Regions from separate parts of the Siminovitchia sp. FSL W7-1587 genome, predicted to be linked through region 1. Evidence: predicted binding sites of a transcription regulator. Region 1 holds the regulator's gene; each other region holds the start of a gene.

The links. The regulator CtsR, encoded in region 1, represses protease genes until heat stress. The targets are predictions, from matches to a motif close to ATGGTCAATAAAGGTCAAACA.
Region 2: a site for CtsR is predicted at 3,413-3,433, ahead of clpP (ATP-dependent Clp endopeptidase proteolytic subunit ClpP). Genes of this name have one in related genera too.
Region 3: a site for CtsR is predicted at 3,580-3,600, ahead of NST31_RS02390 (ATP-dependent Clp protease ATP-binding subunit). Genes of this name have one in related genera too.

What each region holds. Positions count from the first base shown of each region.
Region 1 covers NZ_CP150169.1:2,285,171-2,291,536, reverse strand. Annotated here, with positions in the region: rRNA gene NST31_RS10765 (23S ribosomal RNA) at 1-1,895, shown strand, start outside; rRNA gene rrf (5S ribosomal RNA) at 2,088-2,203, shown strand; gene NST31_RS10755 (CtsR family transcriptional regulator) at 2,751-3,212, shown strand; gene NST31_RS10750 (UvrB/UvrC motif-containing protein) at 3,234-3,779, shown strand; gene NST31_RS10745 (protein arginine kinase) at 3,776-4,858, shown strand; gene clpC (ATP-dependent protease ATP-binding subunit ClpC) at 4,860-6,366, shown strand, end outside.
Region 2 covers NZ_CP150169.1:3,223,306-3,229,671, forward strand. Annotated here, with positions in the region: gene rapZ (RNase adapter RapZ) at 1-421, shown strand, start outside; gene NST31_RS15050 (YvcK family protein) at 418-1,401, shown strand; gene whiA (DNA-binding protein WhiA) at 1,428-2,387, shown strand; gene NST31_RS15060 (HPr family phosphocarrier protein) at 2,407-2,664, shown strand; gene clpP (ATP-dependent Clp endopeptidase proteolytic subunit ClpP) at 2,720-3,328, opposite strand; tRNA gene NST31_RS15070 (tRNA-Arg) at 3,566-3,637, shown strand; gene NST31_RS15075 (VOC family protein) at 4,353-4,709, shown strand; gene NST31_RS15080 (hypothetical protein) at 5,049-6,366, shown strand, end outside.
Region 3 covers NZ_CP150169.1:494,335-500,700, forward strand. Annotated here, with positions in the region: gene NST31_RS02370 (SDR family oxidoreductase) at 1-436, opposite strand, end outside; gene NST31_RS02375 (DUF2187 family protein) at 943-1,134, shown strand; gene NST31_RS02380 (CPBP family intramembrane glutamic endopeptidase) at 1,227-1,838, shown strand; gene NST31_RS02385 (hypothetical protein) at 2,391-3,428, opposite strand; gene NST31_RS02390 (ATP-dependent Clp protease ATP-binding subunit) at 3,626-5,779, shown strand.

The sequences.
Region 1 (6,366 bases):
CAGCTAAGGTCCCCAAGTATACGTTAAGTGGAAAAGGATGTGGAGTTGCTTAGACAACCAGGATGTTGGCTTAGAAGCAGCCACCATTCAAAGAGTGCGTAATAGCTCACTGGTCGAGTGACTCTGCGCCGAAAATGTACCGGGGCTAAACGTATCACCGAAGCTGTGGATTGCAATAGCAATGGTAGGAGAGCGTTCCAAGCGCGGCGAAGTCGTCTTGAAAGAGGCGGTGGAGTGCTTGGAAGTGAGAATGCCGGTATGAGTAGCGAAAGAAGGGTGAGAATCCCTTCCACCGAAAGCCTAAGGTTTCCTGAGGAAGGCTCGTCCGCTCAGGGTAAGTCGGGACCTAAGCCGAGGCCGAAAGGCGTAGGCGATGGATAACAGGTTGAGATTCCTGTACCGCCTCATTGCCGTTTGAGTGATGGAGGGACGCAGGAGGATAAGGCAAGCGCGCAGCTGGAAAAGCGCGTCCAAGCAGTAAGGCCGGTAAGTAGGCAAATCCGCTTACCGTGTAGGCTGAGCTGTGATGGCGAGGGAAAAAAAGTACCGAAGTTCCTGATTCCACACTGCCGAGAAAAGCTTCTAGCGAGGCAATAGGCGCCCGTACCGCAAACCGACACAGGTAGGCGAGGAGAGAATCCTAAGGTGAGCGAGAGAACTCTCGTTAAGGAACTCGGCAAAATGACCCCGTAACTTCGGGAGAAGGGGTGCTTTTTAGGGTGAATAGCCCTGAGAAGCCGCAGTGAATAGGCCCAGGCGACTGTTTAGCAAAAACACAGGTCTCTGCGAAGCCGTAAGGCGAAGTATAGGGGCTGACGCCTGCCCGGTGCTGGAAGGTTAAGAGGAGAGGTCAGCTTAGGCGAAGCTTCGAATTGAAGCCCCAGTAAACGGCGGCCGTAACTATAACGGTCCTAAGGTAGCGAAATTCCTTGTCGGGTAAGTTCCGACCCGCACGAAAGGCGCAACGATCTGGGCACTGTCTCAACGAGAGACTCGGTGAAATTATAGTACCTGTGAAGATGCAGGTTACCCGCGACAGGACGGAAAGACCCCGTGGAGCTTTACTGTAGCTTGATATTGACTGTCTGTGCAGCTTGTACAGGATAGGTAGGAGCCATGGAAACGGGAGCGCCAGCTTCCGTGGAGGCAACGGTGGGATACTACCCTGGCTGTATGGACCGTCTAACCCGCGACCCTGATCGGGTTGGGAGACAGTGTCAGGCAGGCAGTTTGACTGGGGCGGTCGCCTCCTAAAAGGTAACGGAGGCGCCCAAAGGTTCCCTCAGAATGGTTGGAAATCATTCGCAGAGTGTAAAGGCAGAAGGGAGCTTGACTGCGAGACCTACAAGTCGAGCAGGGACGAAAGTCGGGCTTAGTGATCCGGTGGTTCCGCATGGAAGGGCCATCGCTCAACGGATAAAAGCTACCCCGGGGATAACAGGCTTATCTCCCCCAAGAGTTCACATCGACGGGGAGGTTTGGCACCTCGATGTCGGCTCATCGCATCCTGGGGCTGTAGTCGGTCCCAAGGGTTGGGCTGTTCGCCCATTAAAGCGGTACGCGAGCTGGGTTCAGAACGTCGTGAGACAGTTCGGTCCCTATCCGTCGCGGGCGCAGGAAATTTGAGAGGAGCTGTCCTTAGTACGAGAGGACCGGGATGGACGCACCGCTGGTGTACCAGTTGTCTCGCCAGAGGCATAGCTGGGTAGCTATGTGCGGAAGGGATAAGTGCTGAAAGCATCTAAGCATGAAGCCCCCCTCAAGATGAGATTTCCCATTGTCTGGCTTGCCAGGCAACGTAAGATCCCTGAAAGATGATCAGGTAGATAGGTCCGGTGTGGAAGTGTGGCGACACATGGAGCTGACGGATACTAATCGATCGAGGACTTAATCAAACGAAAAAGCGTAGGACGCTCGTCCATCGCTGTAGCTCACTGGAGCTTCTGGCGGAAAAGTCAATCGACTTTGCCAGAAGAAGCGAAGTGACGCAAAGCGATAGCGTCCGGTGCTGGATTGAACAAAAACGGTTCTCGGAAATCTTCTCATGTATCCTGGTTTTGAGAGAATGAATCTCACAACAACATATGTCTGGTGACGATAGCGAAGAGGCAACACCCGTTCCCATCCCGAACACGGAAGTTAAGTTCTTCAGCGCCGATGGTAATGAGGGGCTTCCCCTTGTGAGAGCAGGACGTTGCCGGGCAAACAGGACATCCATATTAATGGGTGTCTTTTTGATTTTTAAAAAGCATTGAGAGCCGAAAGGATATAGTCAAAGTCAAGCATAAAGTCAGGGAGCCGGCTTGATGATGCGGAATGTTTAAGAAAGTATTGAAAGAAACTCAATGTAAGCGAGGATCAGAAGGACCAAGAAGATCGAGGAATCAAGGGAGAGAGACTCGCAATGGGCAATGCCCATGAGAATCGAGCGAGTGCAGATGACGAAGAGATTCGCCGGTCATCATGATCCGCAGCCCGAACACGGAAGTTAAGTTCGCGCGCCGATGGTAATGAGGGGCTTCCCCTTGTGAGAGCAGGACGTTGCCGGGCAAGCGAAAACATAGAGTGGATACGCTCTATGTTTTTTCTGTTTTATTCCGAAATAGCCATTTTTTTGCTTTGGTTTTATTTTGTCGGAAAAAGGCAAAAATATAGATGACCGATCTGATTGCAAAAGAGGCTTTTTTTCGTGTATAATTTAAGTCAAATATAGTCAAAGTCAAGCATAAAGTCAGGGAGGCGGCTTGATGATGCGGAATGTGTCAGATATTATCGAGGAATATTTAAAAAAAGTATTGGAACTTAGTGAAGGCGAAATCGTAGAAATAAAGAGAAGCGAGGTGGCTGATAAGTTTCAATGTGTTCCCTCGCAAATTAATTATGTGATTAACACCCGTTTTACGATGGAAAGAGGATATATGGTAGAGAGCAAGCGGGGGGGAGGCGGTTATATCCGAATTTCCAGGGTGAAAATTCATAATCAGGCCCATCTAATTGATCAATTAAAAGTGCTGATTGGGAAAAAGATCTCTCAAACAAGAGCGGAAGATGTTATTATGCGACTATTGGAGGAAAAAATACTGAACGAACGCGAGGCAAAATTAATGCTAAACGTGATTGACCGGACAGTATTACACATCGATTTACCGGAAAGAGACGAGCTGCGCGCTCGTATGTTAAAAGCGATGCTGTTGTCGATTAAATATGATTAGGGGAAAAGGAGGATGGCTATTATGGTTTGTCAAGAGTGTAAAGAAAGGCCGGCCTCCCTGCATTTTACGAAAGTTGTGAATGGGGAGAAAACCGTTATTCAGCTGTGTGAGCGCTGTGCACAGGAAAAAGGGGAACTTTATTTGCTTCAAGGAGGGACCGGCTTTTCGATCAACGATATGCTTGCCGGACTATTGAATATTGATCCCGCTTATCAGCAAGCGGCTCCGGAATCGATTTCCGGAGGAGTGCTTCAGTGTGAAGTTTGCAAGATGACTTACCCGCAATTTGCCAAGGTTGGGCGATTCGGATGTGCAAACTGTTATAAAACATTTCGGCACCAGCTTGCCCCCATCATTAAAAGACTGCACAGTGGGAATATGGCACATGGAGGGAAAGTGCCTACAAGGATTGGCGGATCTTTGCATTTGAAAAAAGAAATAGAGTTGTTAAAAGAGAAACTCGGTTTTTTGGTTCGGCAGGAAGAATTTGAAAAAGCCGCAGAAGTACGCGATCAAATTCGCTCCCTTGAAAAAAAATTGCATGAAGGGGAGGATAAAAGCGAATGAGTCTCGAAAAGTTTCTTAATCAAGCTCTCAGTTCTTGGATGAGTTCGGAAGGCCCTGATTCGGATATTATTTTAAGCTCCCGCATCAGATTGGCCCGAAATCTGCGAAATTATAAGTTTCCTACGTTGTTTAGCAATGAGGAAGCGAGGGAAATTATTCATAAAATAAATGAAACGATCCAAGTACATGCTTTCCGCGACTACGGTGCATTGGAATTTTTGGAAATTGACGGATTAAAAGATTTGCAAAAAAGAGTGCTCGTGGAAAAGTATTTGATTAGTCCAAGGTTGGCGGAGCAAGCAACCCATGGAGCAGTCTTCCTTTCCGAAAAAGAAGACGTCAGCGTTATGATCAATGAGGAAGATCACATCAGGATACAATGCCTCTATCCGGGCTTGCAAATTATGGAGGCATTGGAACGCGCAAGTAAAATTGATGACCTGTTGGAAGAACATGTTGATTATGCGTTTGATGAGCAGTTTGGCTACTTAACTACATGTCCGACTAATGTTGGAACTGGATTGCGCGCATCCGTCATGGTTCATTTGCCTGCTCTGATTCTTACTCGTCAAATGAATCAGATTATCCCAGCCATCAACCAGTTGGGACTTGTCGTGAGGGGAATATATGGAGAGGGCAGTGAGGCTCTGGGAAACATATTCCAGATCTCCAACCAAATTACATTAGGGAAGTCTGAAGAGGATATTGTGGGCGACCTAATAGGTGTTGTTCATCAAATTGTGGCCCAAGAAAGGGCAGCCCGTGAAGCATTAGTGAAAACATCAAACATACAATTAGAAGACAAAGTGTTCCGATCATACGGGATCTTGGCCAATTGCAGAATTATTGAAACAAAAGAGGCGGCAGAATGTTTATCTGACGTCAGATTGGGCATAGATACAGGATATATTACTCATCTTTCAAGAAACATATTAAATGAACTCATGATTTTGACACAACCAGGATTTTTACAACAATATGCAGGAGGGCCGCTTCGACCTGTTGAACGGGATATAAAAAGAGCGGCGTTAATCAGGGAACGTTTAAAGCTTGAAGAGAAACGGACAGGAGGAGATTAGCATGATGTTTGGTCGTTTTACAGAGAGAGCACAAAAAGTATTGGCCCTTTCCCAGGAAGAGGCAGTTCGCTTGGGCCATGGAAATATTGGCACTGAGCATATTTTACTCGGTCTTGTCAGAGAAGGGGAAGGAATTGCAGCCAAGGCGTTATACGGACTTGGTCTCGGTCCAGAAAAAATTCAAAAAGAAGTTGAAAACTTGATTGGACGCGGAAAAGATACGTCTCAGACGATCCACTATACCCCACGGGCCAAAAAAGTAATGGAGCTTTCGATGGATGAAGCAAGAAAACTCGGCCATTCATATGTGGGCACGGAACATGTTTTGCTTGGACTAATTCGTGAAGGTGAAGGTGTAGCGGCGCGAGTCTTAAATAATCTGGGTGTCAGCCTCAACAAAGCGCGACAGCAAGTTCTCCAACTTTTAGGGAGCAATGAGGCCAGCACACATGGCGGTGGAAATGCTTCTAGCGCCAATACGCCGACACTGGACAGTTTGGCCCGCGATTTAACAGCAATAGCCAGGGAAGGGAGCCTGGACCCGGTGATCGGCCGGAACAAGGAGATCCAACGCGTCATTGAGGTACTCAGCAGGCGGACAAAAAATAACCCGGTTCTTATCGGAGAGCCAGGCGTAGGGAAAACAGCGATCGCTGAAGGTCTTGCTCAGCAAATTATCAATAACGAAGTGCCTGAAACGCTCCGTGACAAGAGAGTCATGACACTGGATATGGGAACAGTTGTTGCGGGGACAAAATATCGTGGCGAGTTTGAAGACCGCTTGAAAAAAGTGATGGATGAAATTAGGCAGGCAGGCAATATTATTTTATTTATTGACGAACTTCATACATTGATTGGTGCCGGTGGAGCTGAAGGAGCGATAGACGCTTCCAATATTTTGAAACCTTCTTTGGCTCGCGGAGAGTTGCAGTGCATTGGTGCTACAACATTGGATGAATACCGAAAGTATATTGAAAAAGATGCAGCACTTGAGCGGCGCTTTCAGCCAATACAGGTTGATGAACCAACAGTCGAAGAATCCATTCAAATTTTGGAAGGCCTACGCGACCGTTATGAAGCGCATCACCGTGTTTCTATTACAGACGAAGCGATTGAAGCCGCGGTAAAATTGTCTGACCGCTATATTTCAGACCGTTTTCTGCCGGATAAAGCCATCGATCTGATCGATGAAGCCGGTTCAAAAGTGCGACTTCGTTCCTATACGACACCTCCCAATTTAAAAGAGCTCGAGCAAAAGCTTGAAATGATCCGTAAAGAGAAAGATGCGGCTGTCCAAAGCCAGGAATTTGAAAAGGCTGCATCATTGCGGGATACAGAACAAAGACTCCGCGAAGAATTGGAGGAAACGAAGAAGTCTTGGAAAGAAAAACAAGGACAGGAAAATACAGAAGTCACGGTGGAAGACATTGCCCAAGTCGTATCAAGCTGGACGGGGGTTCCTGTATCGAAGCTTGCTTCTACCGAGACGGAAAGATTGCTTAATTTAG
Region 2 (6,366 bases), 940 kb from region 1:
AATTCTCACGGAATTTTCCGCGGATAGGCAAGCGATTTTTACGGTAAACGTTATGTCGTTTGGGTTTAAACACGGCATTCCGATTGATGCCGATCTCGTATTTGATGTCAGGTTTTTGCCAAACCCGCATTATATTGACCATATGAGACCCAAAACCGGATTGGAAGAAGAAGTTTCCAATTATGTGTTAAAGTGGAGCGACACGCAAAAGTTTTTGGCCAAAGTGACTGATTTGCTTAGCTTTATGCTTCCCCATTACAAACGGGAGGGAAAAAGCCAGCTTGTCGTGGCAATTGGTTGTACCGGAGGACAGCATCGTTCCGTGGCACTCGCCGAATATATTGGCCAATATTTTGAAAATGATTATCAAATCCGGATCACTCACCGTGACATCGAGAAAAAGAGGGGATTGGCTACATGAATAACAAACCATTGCCTAAAGTTGTCGTCATTGGCGGAGGAACCGGATTGTCGGTGTTGCTTAGAGGACTAAAGAAATATCCTGTTGACTTAACAGCGATTGTTACCGTTGCCGATGATGGCGGCAGTTCAGGGCGCTTGCGCAATGAGCTGGAAATACCGCCGCCTGGTGACATCAGAAACGTTCTAGCGGCTTTGTCGGATGTTGAACCGCTCATTGTAGAGATGTTCCAACATCGCTTTAACACGTCCAACGAGCTTTCCGGGCATTCTCTTGGAAATTTGATTATCGCTGCATTGACGTCCATTACCGGTGATTTCGTCTATGCTGTGAAGGAAATGAGCCGTGTTTTAAACGTACGGGGAAAGGTTCTTCCCGCCGCAAACCAGAGTGTGATTCTTCACGCGGAAATGATGGACGGTACGTTCGTTTCCGGGGAATCAAAAATTCCATATTCGGGAAAAGTAATTAAACGCGTCTATCTGACGCCGGAAGTGATTCAACCGCTGCCGGATACAATTGCAGCGATACAGGAAGCCGATTTAATCGTGATCGGGCCAGGAAGTTTATACACGAGTATTCTGCCAAATCTGCTTGTTCCAGGGCTCGGCGAGCAAGTATGCGCTGCAAAAGCGAAAAAAGTGTATATTTGCAACTTGATGACCCAGCCTGGAGAGACCCATGGTTTCACGGCGGCGGATCATGTCAAAGCGCTCAACGATCACATGAAGTGCTCGTTTATTGACACGATCATCGTGAATGACAATGGTATTCCTTCAGCCTTGCAGCACCGATATGAAGAAGAAATGGCTGTTCCTGTATATTATGATTTTGACCAGCTCCGTTCGTTCGGGATGGAAGTAATTTGCGACGAAATTGCCAGCATTGAGCAAGGGCTGATTCGGCATGATACTGAAAAAGTAGCTAACATCCTCTATTCATTATTGGGAACCAACGTGAGCCGCATTGCCAACTCGTAGGAGGTTGGTAAAGGGAGGAATATCTCATGTCATTTGCCTCGGTAACGAAAAAAGAGTTGACAAACTTATCTATAAAAGACTGTTGTACAAAAGCCGAGCTGTCAGCACTGATCAGAATGAACGGTTCACTTTCTTTTTCCAACCGGGAACTGATCGTCAATATCCAAACTGAAAACGCGGCCATTGCAAGAAGAATTTATATTCTCATCAAAAAAAATTACGATGCGGTGGTTGAACTGCTCGTCCGAAAAAAAATGAGGCTGAAAAAAAACAATGTGTACATTGTCCGGCTTCGGGATAAAGCAGAACCTCTATTAAAGGATTTAAAAATTTTGGGGGACAATTTCACGTTCATCCGTGAAATATCCCCAGCTTTGATTAGAAAGAAATGCTGCAGGCGATCCTATCTTCGGGGAGCTTTTTTGGCCGGGGGCTCAGTGAATAATCCTGAGACTTCTTCGTATCACTTGGAAATATTTTCGATTTATAAGGAACATAATGATTCCTTATGTGAATTAATGAACTCATTTCAATTGAACAGCAAGACGTTGGAGCGAAAAAACGGTTTTATCACATACTTAAAGGAAGCTGAAAAAATAACCGAGTTTTTGAATATTGTCGGGGCCCACAGCGCATTGCTCCGTTTTGAAGACGTCAGGATTGTCAGGGATATGAGAAACTCGGTCAACCGCCTTGTAAATTGCGAAACAGCCAATTTGAACAAAACGATTGGGGCGGCACTCCGGCAAGTTGAAAATATCCGCTATATTCAAGAAACCGTTGGCCTTGATTTACTTCCCGATAAATTGCGGGAAATTGCAGAGCTAAGAATGGCCCATCAAGATGTAACACTAAAAGAACTGGGAGAAATGGTGTCAGGCGGACAAATCAGCAAATCCGGCATTAATCATCGCCTTAGAAAAATCGATGAAATTGCCGATAAGCTGCGTCACGGCGATCGCTCTCTTTTATTAAATAAAAAATAAAGAATGGGAGGAAATTATTTTGGCAGAAAAAGATGTAACAGTAAAATTAAAATCAGGATTGCAGGCAAGACCTGCGGCTCAATTTGTTCAGGAGGCAAATCGCTTTTCATCCGATATTTTTATTGAAAAAGACGGAAAAAAAGTAAATGCGAAAAGCATCATGGGCTTAATGAGCTTAGCTGCGGGTTCCGGAGCAGCCATCAAGTTGATTGCTGAAGGACCTGACGAAGAAGAGGCATTGAAGAAGCTTGCCGAATTTGTGGAAAATGAACAGTAAAACAAAAAGGCCACCCCTTGGATTCCGTAAAGAACCCGGGATGGCCTTTTTCATATCATTCATTTTTATCCGTCTTCAAACCTTCATTACGCTGGATAATATGGTCAATGAGACCGTACTCTTTTGCTTTTTCTGCGGACATGAAATTGTCGCGGTCAGTGTCACGCTGAATGACTTCGAGCGGTTGGCCGGTACGTTCAGCCAAAATATTATTTAATTTTTCACGCATGGAAAGGATGCGCCTTGCAGCGATTTCAATTTCAGTCGCTTGTCCCTGCGCTCCGCCAAGCGGCTGATGGATCATAACTTCACTGTTTGGCAACGCGTACCGCTTTCCTTTCGTGCCGGCTGCAAGCAGAAATGCACCCATCGATGCAGCCATGCCGATACAGATCGTTTGTACATCTGATTTGATAAATTGCATCGTATCGTAAATGGCCATTCCGGCTGTAATGCTTCCGCCAGGGCTGTTGATGTAAATGGATATATCTTTTTCAGGGTTTTCCGCTTCAAGGAATAATAATTGAGCTACGATGGAATTCGCCACCGTGTCGTTAATGGGGCTGCCGAGCATAATGATCCGGTCTTTGAGCAATCGCGAATAAATGTCATAAGCACGTTCCCCACGGTTTGTCTGTTCAATGACTGTTGGAATTAAGGTCATAATTTATCCTCCTCATTTTTCAAGGCTTTCAACAAGCCTTTGGTAATTTGTGTATTACATTATATGTAATGATATCATACATGGATGGTCAAGGAAGGTCAAACAATTCGCTTTCTTTCCCAAAAATATATTTCCATACAAACCATATTATCCATATTACCGCATTTTAAACTAAAATAAAGGTTGCAACCTTTATTTAATTGGACTATAATAATATATCGTACGGAAAAAAAACAAGCCCTCGTAGTGTAACGGATAACACGCAAGATTCCGGTTCTTGAAATGTGGGTTCGATTCCTGCCGAGGGCGCTAAAACTTTGAAGCATCAACGTTTGTTGGTGCTTTTTTAATTGAAAGACCGACAATAGTCCGACTGGCTAATTTATTTCCTCTAACTTACGTGAACAATTCTTCTATTGTTTTATTGGGCTGAAGCTTCGACATATGCCCATAGGTTTCTAATAATATACTTTTGTCTCCAATGTAATTTAAAACAGAAATACCAGCTTCCCACATCGTCATTTCATTAGTATGACTAAACATATGTGGTGTTGTGTGTATTAGACCATTACTTTTACACAATGTTTTTAGTGCCCCGCCATAGTTTGGCATTTTAATCAATTCGCCTAGGGATTCATGAAAAACACTTTGGTCTTTTCTTTTAATCTGAGAATCATTTGTTAGCCATTCATCCTATTTGGAAATGTAAAGTCATCCAAACCAATCTCTCTTTCTCCTGTTTTGTCGTGCCATCTTCTCTCATAAGTGTTTTATCCAAGTTTAGTGTACATTTATCCTCATCAAAGTCAGAGAGCCGCAGAGCGCAAATCTCGCCTGCCCTGGCGTCAGTTACTGACAGCAAGCGGGACGCAGGTTTTATTTTTTAACGGCCAAATGTAACAGTTTTAGCTCCAATAACCTGTAAATTCCATTATTTGCTATTATCCTGCCGAATCGATAAGATAAAAAAACAATGATGTTCTGTTGGATAAAATAAGATATGAAAAACGCAGGAGGATGTAGAATGAAGGTTAAAAGAATTGTTGCCAATGTGGAGACACCGAACATTTCTAAAGCAATGTACTTCTATGGAGAAGTGCTCGGACTTGACCAGTTGATGGATATGGGATTCATTGCAACTTATGGCTCCCATGAGAAAATGGACACTCAAATTAACTTTCTTTCAGAGGGCGGCTCTGGGACACCAGTGCCCGATTTGTCAATTGAAGTTGATAATCTTGATAGTGCCCTGGCTCGGGTGAAAAAAGCAGAGATTCCAATTGAGTATGGGCCAGTTGAGGAGCCTTGGGGAGTTCGACGCTTTTATGTAAGGGATCCATTCGGAAAGCTCGTCAATATTCTTACCCACCTGCAGGAATAAAATGAATCTTGCTTTTTTAAGACTGGTTCTTTGCCTTATTTGAGGAGTGTTTATCATCCACTATTGCGTTTTACTTTTTAAAAGTAAATGCCTGTACTTCCTTTAATGACAATAGCAAGTATGCTGAGTTTAGTCACTTAAAAGTATAAGTGATCTTCGCGAAATCCCAGTAATGATGGAAAAAAATGTGTTTTACTCTACCGCAATCATCCAGACTATGGTATTTTCTTCTTAAGAGATCAATCGCATGATTAGGTGAATGTTTCCCTTAATATGGCGGAAACTCTATGGGATCTCTGTATATGACAAAAAGAAGTATTATAGAACAGGGTGGGCAAATTGGTAGAACTGAAGTTAAGAAAAATTTTAAGAAAGCTCAAAAGCAAGCATCCGCAAACGAGATATGATGCGCTTGGTGAGCTTTTTCAATTTAAGCAGCAGGATGATCTTCAGGTACAGGTTGAAGTGCTTGTAGATTGTGTTAAAGTGGCTGCCTCCAAATTTCCTGAACGTGTGGATCATTGGGATAATCCTTCTTATTATCTGATTGATTTTGTCTGTGATTTTCCAATGCCGCAGATTATGGAAGCTCTTATGAAGCATTTCGATAATCTCGATATATATGCAAAGGAGAGGACAATTGAATTTTTATTAACGACGGAGGATGATAAGGCTTTTTATTTTCTTCAAGCTAAAATCATCCATTTAATTCAAACGGAAGAATTTCCTCTTCCGATTAGAGCACTTGGTTCATACCCCGTTTTAGTGAAAAATATTCTAAATGCGACTTTGGACAAGATTCATACCGATTATTATAAATTCATGTTCTATCCTTTATTATCGATCATCAATGATTCAGGACTCGATCAAGGATATAAAAAAGAGTTCATTCTTCCTCTTTTACTAGAAGACTATCAGGCTGTAAAACAAGAATATTTACAGTTCGATCCTGATTATTCAACGAGATTTGTCTATGTGTCTTGGACGGATAGTTATTTTCTGATTAGAAATAAAATGTGTTTGTTGATTCGTTTAATGAATTACTATTTTTCAGCAGAGATTGCAAAAGAGTTAAAAGATGCTTTATCTTTTCGCGATCCTATTATCAAGACTGATGCTTTGCTCGTCTGTATATCAAAAAGCTTGCCTTATGACGATCAGATATTACTGGAGTGTGCGACACATATTGAAAGTGCTGAAATGCTCTATTGGAATTTTTTGGAACATAATTGGGAGCATCTTTATCCCGTTCACGAAGAAGTTCAGCTATTATTAGCGAGAACAAGGTTCTTTCATACAATAGCAGACAGCCCTAATGAAGATGGGACAGTGAACTATCCCGAGGATATTGAGATTGTAGACCACCTTGATACGGAAAATATCCATGGACGTCTTGTCCGTTACTATTTGATTCGTTTTAAGGTCCAGAATACTGAATATGCTGGTTGGGCCGGAGGCTATTCACTTGAAGCTGAAGACGCGCAAGGAACAATATGGGATGAGACATATTCAGATTATGTTGAATTTGACTCTGTAAGCATAGAAGAACATAAGCAAAAATTTCTTGAAAGAAGAGGCCAGTATTTTGATGCTCATGAGAACCATGTATTTTATGAGAGTTCACCGAAACTTGGTAGTGGTGTTTGGCTCACTTTAG
Region 3 (6,366 bases), 1.8 Mb from region 1:
TGGAGGACGAGGCGATATTCACAATTCTCCCACCCTGTCTCTTTAAGTAAGGGAGTGCTTCCCTAATCGTCCTAATATAAGATAATAAATTAAGCTGGAATGAATAGGCCCAATCTTCATCCGTCATGTCCTCAAACCCGCCCGCCGGAGGACCACCTGCATTATTCACCAAAATATCGATGCCGCCGAACTTCTCAGCCGTATATTGGACTGCCTGCTGAATATCGGACGGCTTCAAGATATCGCAAACGGTATATCCGGCAGATCCTTCCTTTAACCTATTTAACTTTGAAACTACAGTTTTGAGTCTTTCTTCATTACGGCTGGCAAGCATTACTTTCGCACCCTCTAAGACAAATTGCTCCGCTATTGCCCTGCCAAGCCCTTTGCTTGCTGCCATAACGAGCACTCTTTTCCCCGCTAAGCCGAGATCCATGTCTCTTCACCCCTCGTTAAATAATAATGTTCAACAAGCGCTTAACCGCTTTTTGATCCATTCACCTCCTATCCTTAAGTATAATGAAAAAAGAATCGGTTGCCGCCTTTTCCGCATCCGGCATATTATTTTAACAATTATAAAAATTATATCTATTTTAATCCGAAAAATAAACAAAAAAACCGGAAGGCAATTGCGGCCTTCCGACAAAATAGGGGGAAAAATGAGATTGACATGACTACTAAAAAGCAAGATCAGTCATGGTTATTATTCTATACCACATTTTTTACTTTATACTCCTTCTTTTGAAGATTTTTTTGTTTCAATTATATTACAATTTTTTAAAATTCCTAATTCCTTCTATTGGATAATTGACAGTTGTTTCGTTTTCCGTTTTACTGTACATATTCGCGTAAAAACATGATTTAAAAAAGTAGCATTGTGTCATATTTGCACTTTCATAAAATATAGTGCAAACTATGTAAAAAAACATAAGGGGGAAGCCAATGAAAATTGCCAAAGTCGGAGACTTGATTGAATTCAGGGGAGGCCTTCAAGGAATTGTGGAAAAAATTAATGACAACTCGGTCATTGTTGATTTAACGTATATGAAAAACTACCGTGAACTTGAACTGGAAGAAAAAACGGTCGTCAACCATAAAAAATATAAAATCATTAAAGAATCTGTGGGGTTATAAGAAGCAAGCACCATGCTTGCTTCTCTTTCATGCCAATGATACCATAGAAAATTGTCGAAAAATGGAGTCCAGAAAGGAATTTACATATTCAAATGAGTAAAAAATGGATTGATGTTAAACTGGCCGGCGGAGTCTTTTTGGCCTACTTGCTTGTTTTTGTTGCCTTTGATAGAACAGATGTGTTCTGGTATTTATATACAGCCGCCATCTTGTTTCTGATCAGTTACTCTATCATTCATGAACCATTGGACGATGAAGCACCTACAAAACAATATATCACGTATGGCGTCATATCGGGGATCGCCCTTTATGTATTATTTTTCATTGGAGATTGGGTGTTGGGAATTATACCGAATCCGTTATCTGAACAAGTGGATAGCGTTTACACCCATTTTAGCTTTGAATTTTTTTGGCATTATTTAGTCCTCGTTTTTATTATGATTCCTGGAGAAGAAATTTTTTGGCGGGGATTTGTCCTAAAAAAATTGCTGGTTTGGCTAAATCCAATTGGCGCCATCTTTGCGGGAGCGCTACTGAATGGAGCGGCATTTTATTTTACCGGTTATTTTATCTTGGTGATTGCCGCCTTCGTCAGCGGACTTGTGTGGGGTTGGCTATATATTTGGAAAAGAAGCATTCGACTCGTCATCCTGTCCCATTTAACATTTAATTTGTTACTCTTGATTCTCTTCCCTCTTCAATAATAGAAAAGCATTTCTTCTATCGTTTGTGAAAAAGGTCTATATGTTTGTTTTGGATTGTATGCCCCGAGAAAAATATCTACCATACTTGCAAGTGGGGACTTTTGTCATAAAAGCCCCTCCTCTACCTCTTTTTATCGAAGCATGTTTTGCAGATTATTTTCCCTTCATTCTGTATGTATGCTTTGATTTCAGTCATACCTCGGCTTTTCGGATAGCGCATCTTCACATAAATCTCTTCATAAGGCTGAATTTCTTTTTTGCATACAGAACATTGGGCAGTCAATTGAAACATTATCAACCATACTCCTCCCTATTGCTTGTCTTTTTATATATACGGTGTAACGAATAGGATAGTTTTCATATGGCAACGGTTCTTCATTACTGCCTTCCAATTACCCTCACCCACAACTTTTCCAAATATATAGGAACATTATCGCATATGAAAACAACCTCCCCTTCGCCCCTTTGCACCCAGCCGCTTAAAGGGTATTTTGAGATGATCAACGATAAAAAGCCCTCAATTCAATAAACGGCCGGAATAGACAGTCGTTTTTATGGAGACACTTTCGCCGGCTTTATCAACAACAACAGCAAAAAGCCAATGCTCACATAGCCGAATAACGGATACAACAAACCGAGCAGCTTGCCATATTTCACAAGACTAATCAAACAAAACACGATAAACAGGAACAGAATGATCCATAAGGGGTTTGTCGGAACGTATTGATGGAGCTGACGTTCAATCCCATATGTATTGCCAATCAATGTTGTAAAAATTTCTCCATATATAATGAGGATATATATAAGGTAAAGACTTCCTGCCGACTCATGAACAATCACCGCCATCGGAATTTCAAACATCCTGGGATCACGCAACACGGATAAACAGATATGGCTGGAAATTAGCAGGACGGTGAGAAATACCCCTCCCATCACCCCACCCCATTTGACTGTTTTTCTGTCATTTATTTCTGCAGCAAGGGGAACTAGTACAGCTTGAGCCAAAGCAAGATTAAAGCCGGCATACGAAATGGCTGACAACACTGCAAACCACCCATTACCTGCATCTTCTACTTGAAACCATAATGTAACATTCCCCCCAGGGACAATATGAAAAAGGACGGCTGTATTAAAGGCGATCATCATTGGAACAACAATCACATTAATCGCCAACAGCCCTTTTATCCCGGCAGCCATAATAACCAGACCAATAAACGTGGTTAAGAGCATGCCGGAAAATTTGGGGAAATTCAACTGCTCGACAAACAATGCTTCCGCGCCCGCAAGCATTACTCCACAAACGCCTACAAGCATAACTAATAGAAATAGATTAATAAACTTCGCCAACTTTTTTCCAAACAAATATTCATTTAATTGTTCAAATGATGTCGCTTTAATATCAATTGACAACAACATGATTTTTGAACCGAGGATTACGAACAAAAATCCTGCCATCAGGATTGACAACAAGCCAAGAAAACCAAACCGTGTAAAAAACTCTACAATTTCCCTTCCTGTTGCAAATCCCGCACCAATGACGGTTCCTACGTAAACGGCAGCCACTTGACATACATCTATCCAATTCTTCACGGCTCATCCCCCTTAGAAAAATCGTATGATGGCTTGCCCAAAAAAATTTGCAAAATGAGTAAAAAAGAGTTGAAAGTCAAAATTGGTCAGTGTATAATGAAATCAAAGGTCAAAGTTAGTCAATGTCAAAGGACCTTTTTTATATCATTAAATGGTCAAAGAAGATCAAAAAAATAACAAATGGAGGTTTGGTGTATATGTTTTGCAGTAAATGTAAGGAAAAACAAGCAAACATTCATCTCCACGTCAATATTAACGGACAAAAGCAAACGATGGCATTATGTTCAGAATGCTATGCGTCGGAAAAACAACAACTCGGTGCATTAGGAGGCGTCCCATTTAAAAGTCAATTTGGCAGCTTTGATGATTTATTTAAACAATTCCCCGGAATGAATCAGCCATTTGGGCAAAACATGGGCGTATCCCAAAAAGAAAGAAGCACAACAGGACGCGGCGGAGGATTTCTTGATCAGCACGGTCATAACTTAAACGATGCCGCCAGAGCCGGACTGGTCGACCCTGTAATTGGCCGCGAGGAAGAAATAAACCGGGTCATCGAAATATTGAACCGGCGAACGAAAAACAATCCGGTGCTCATCGGTGAGCCAGGTGTCGGAAAAACTGCTATCGCGGAAGGGTTGGCGCTGAAAATTGTTGAAGGAAAAGTGCCCGCCAAACTAAAAAACAAGGAAGTCTATTTGCTTGATGTGGCATCTCTTGTCGCCAATACCGGTATTCGCGGACAGTTTGAAGAGCGGATGAAACAACTCATCACAGAGCTTCAAAGCCGCAAAAACATCCTGTTGTTCATTGATGAAGTGCATCTTCTTGTTGGAGCCGGATCCGCTGAAGGATCGATGGATGCCGGGAATATTTTAAAACCGGCGCTCGCACGTGGAGAATTGCAAGTCATCGGGGCCACGACACTAAAAGAATATCGACAAATTGAAAAAGACGCCGCACTGGAAAGGCGCTTCCAGCCGGTTCAGGTCGGAGAGCCATCTTCAGACAAGGCCCTGGAAATCTTGAAAGGATTAAAAGAGAAATATGAAAACTACCATGATGTAACGTTTACAGACGAAGCGTTAAAAGCATGCGTAGAACTATCAAGCCGCTACATTCAGGATCGCTACCTGCCTGACAAAGCAATCGACTTAATGGATGAAGCCGGCTCCAAACTCAACTTGACGATTCAAGATACAGATAAAGAGTCGCTCCAACAACGCTTTGCCGAAATTGAGAAAGAAAAGCAAGCGGCCCTTGCCAAAGAAGATTATGAAACGGCAGCAAAACTTCGAGACGAAGAAATGGATCTCGAAAAACTTCTTAAAGAAGAGTCTCCAGAAAAGCGGGTTGTCGTAGACGTCCGCCATATTCAGGAAATCGTAGCGAAAAAAACGGGCATTCCCGTCGGCAAGCTCGAATCAGATGAACAGAAAAAAATGAAACACTTGGAAAAAGCTCTGGGGGCAAAAGTCATCGGACAAGAGGAAGCCGTTCAAAAAGTAGCTAAAGCCATTCGCCGTAGCAGAGCCGGATTAAAAGCGAAAAGCCGCCCGATTGGTTCGTTCCTGTTTGTAGGACCCACAGGGGTTGGTAAAACAGAGCTTACAAAGGTACTGGCTGAAGAACTATTTGGCACAAAAGACGCGTATATTCGCCTGGACATGAGCGAATATATGGAAAAACACAGCGTTTCAAAACTGATCGGTTCCCCTCCGGGCTATGTCGGCCATGAGGAAGCCGGACAGCTTACAGAACGAGTGCGCCGCAACCCGTACAGCATTATATTGCTTGACGAAATCGAAAAAGCGCACCCGGACGTTCAACACATGTTCCTGCAAATTTTAGAAGATGGCAGATTGACTGACAGCCAAGGCCGGACAGTCAGCTTTAAAGATACAGTCATCATCATGACGAGCAATGCAGGAACAGGCGAAAAGCAAATTCATGTGGGATTTGGCCAAAGTAATGCATTAAAAGAGACAAGCATTCTTGACAAGCTCGGTGCATTTTTCAAGCCGGAATTTCTTAACCGCTTCGATGCGATTATCGAATTTAACTCACTTGAAAAAGAACATCTCTTGAAAATAGTTGATCTGTTACTTGCTGAACTGGCTGGGACACTTTCCGAACAAGGAATCACGATCACGATTTCCGATCAGGTAAAAGAAAAACTAACGGAATTGGGCTACCACCCTCAATACGGGGCACGTCCTCTCCGCAGAGCCATTCAGGAGCATTTGGAGGATCAAATATCCGACTACATTTTAGACCATGAAAATGTTCAAGATCTGCACGCAGTTGTGGAAAACGGACAAATCAAAGTCATCCAAAAAGAAGTTGCCTAATACGAGGCAATCCCAGGCCGTCGAGCGTTTCTCGACGGTCTTTTTATCGAGAAAAAAACTTGTGTTTGTAAAAAGTGTAAGCTTTTTTCGAGGACACGGCTGTCTGAGCTCGCCAACAGAACAGTTTCACTTTAAGCCTTTTCGATTTCGGTGAATTTAAGGAGACGGGCCATGTCTGAGCAAGCACTGGTCACTTTCAATCTTAAGCTTTGTTCTGCTTCAATCAGGAACTAAAAACCCGCTCATTGATGTTTCGTTTATCTAGCAGTGGAGTCTCCTTTTTATACATCACCAAAGTGGGATTTAGAGGTTTGCAGGCGAAGAAAGTCACATCATGTGCACCTCCCCCTCCCACTGATTGAGCTTGTATATTCATTATTTCACTTAACGTGTCCATGGCGAAAATTATCCCAGTGTATAATACGCAAGCATTTAGCGTAGTCAAAATATGTAGACTCCCGCGGGAATAGCTCGAGCTGAAGATCCCGCAGGAAAGCGAAATATGTTGACGTAGCGATGATAGGGATTTTTTTACACAAATAAACCGAACAATTATAAATGAATTGTTCGGTTTTGCTATTTCGTAT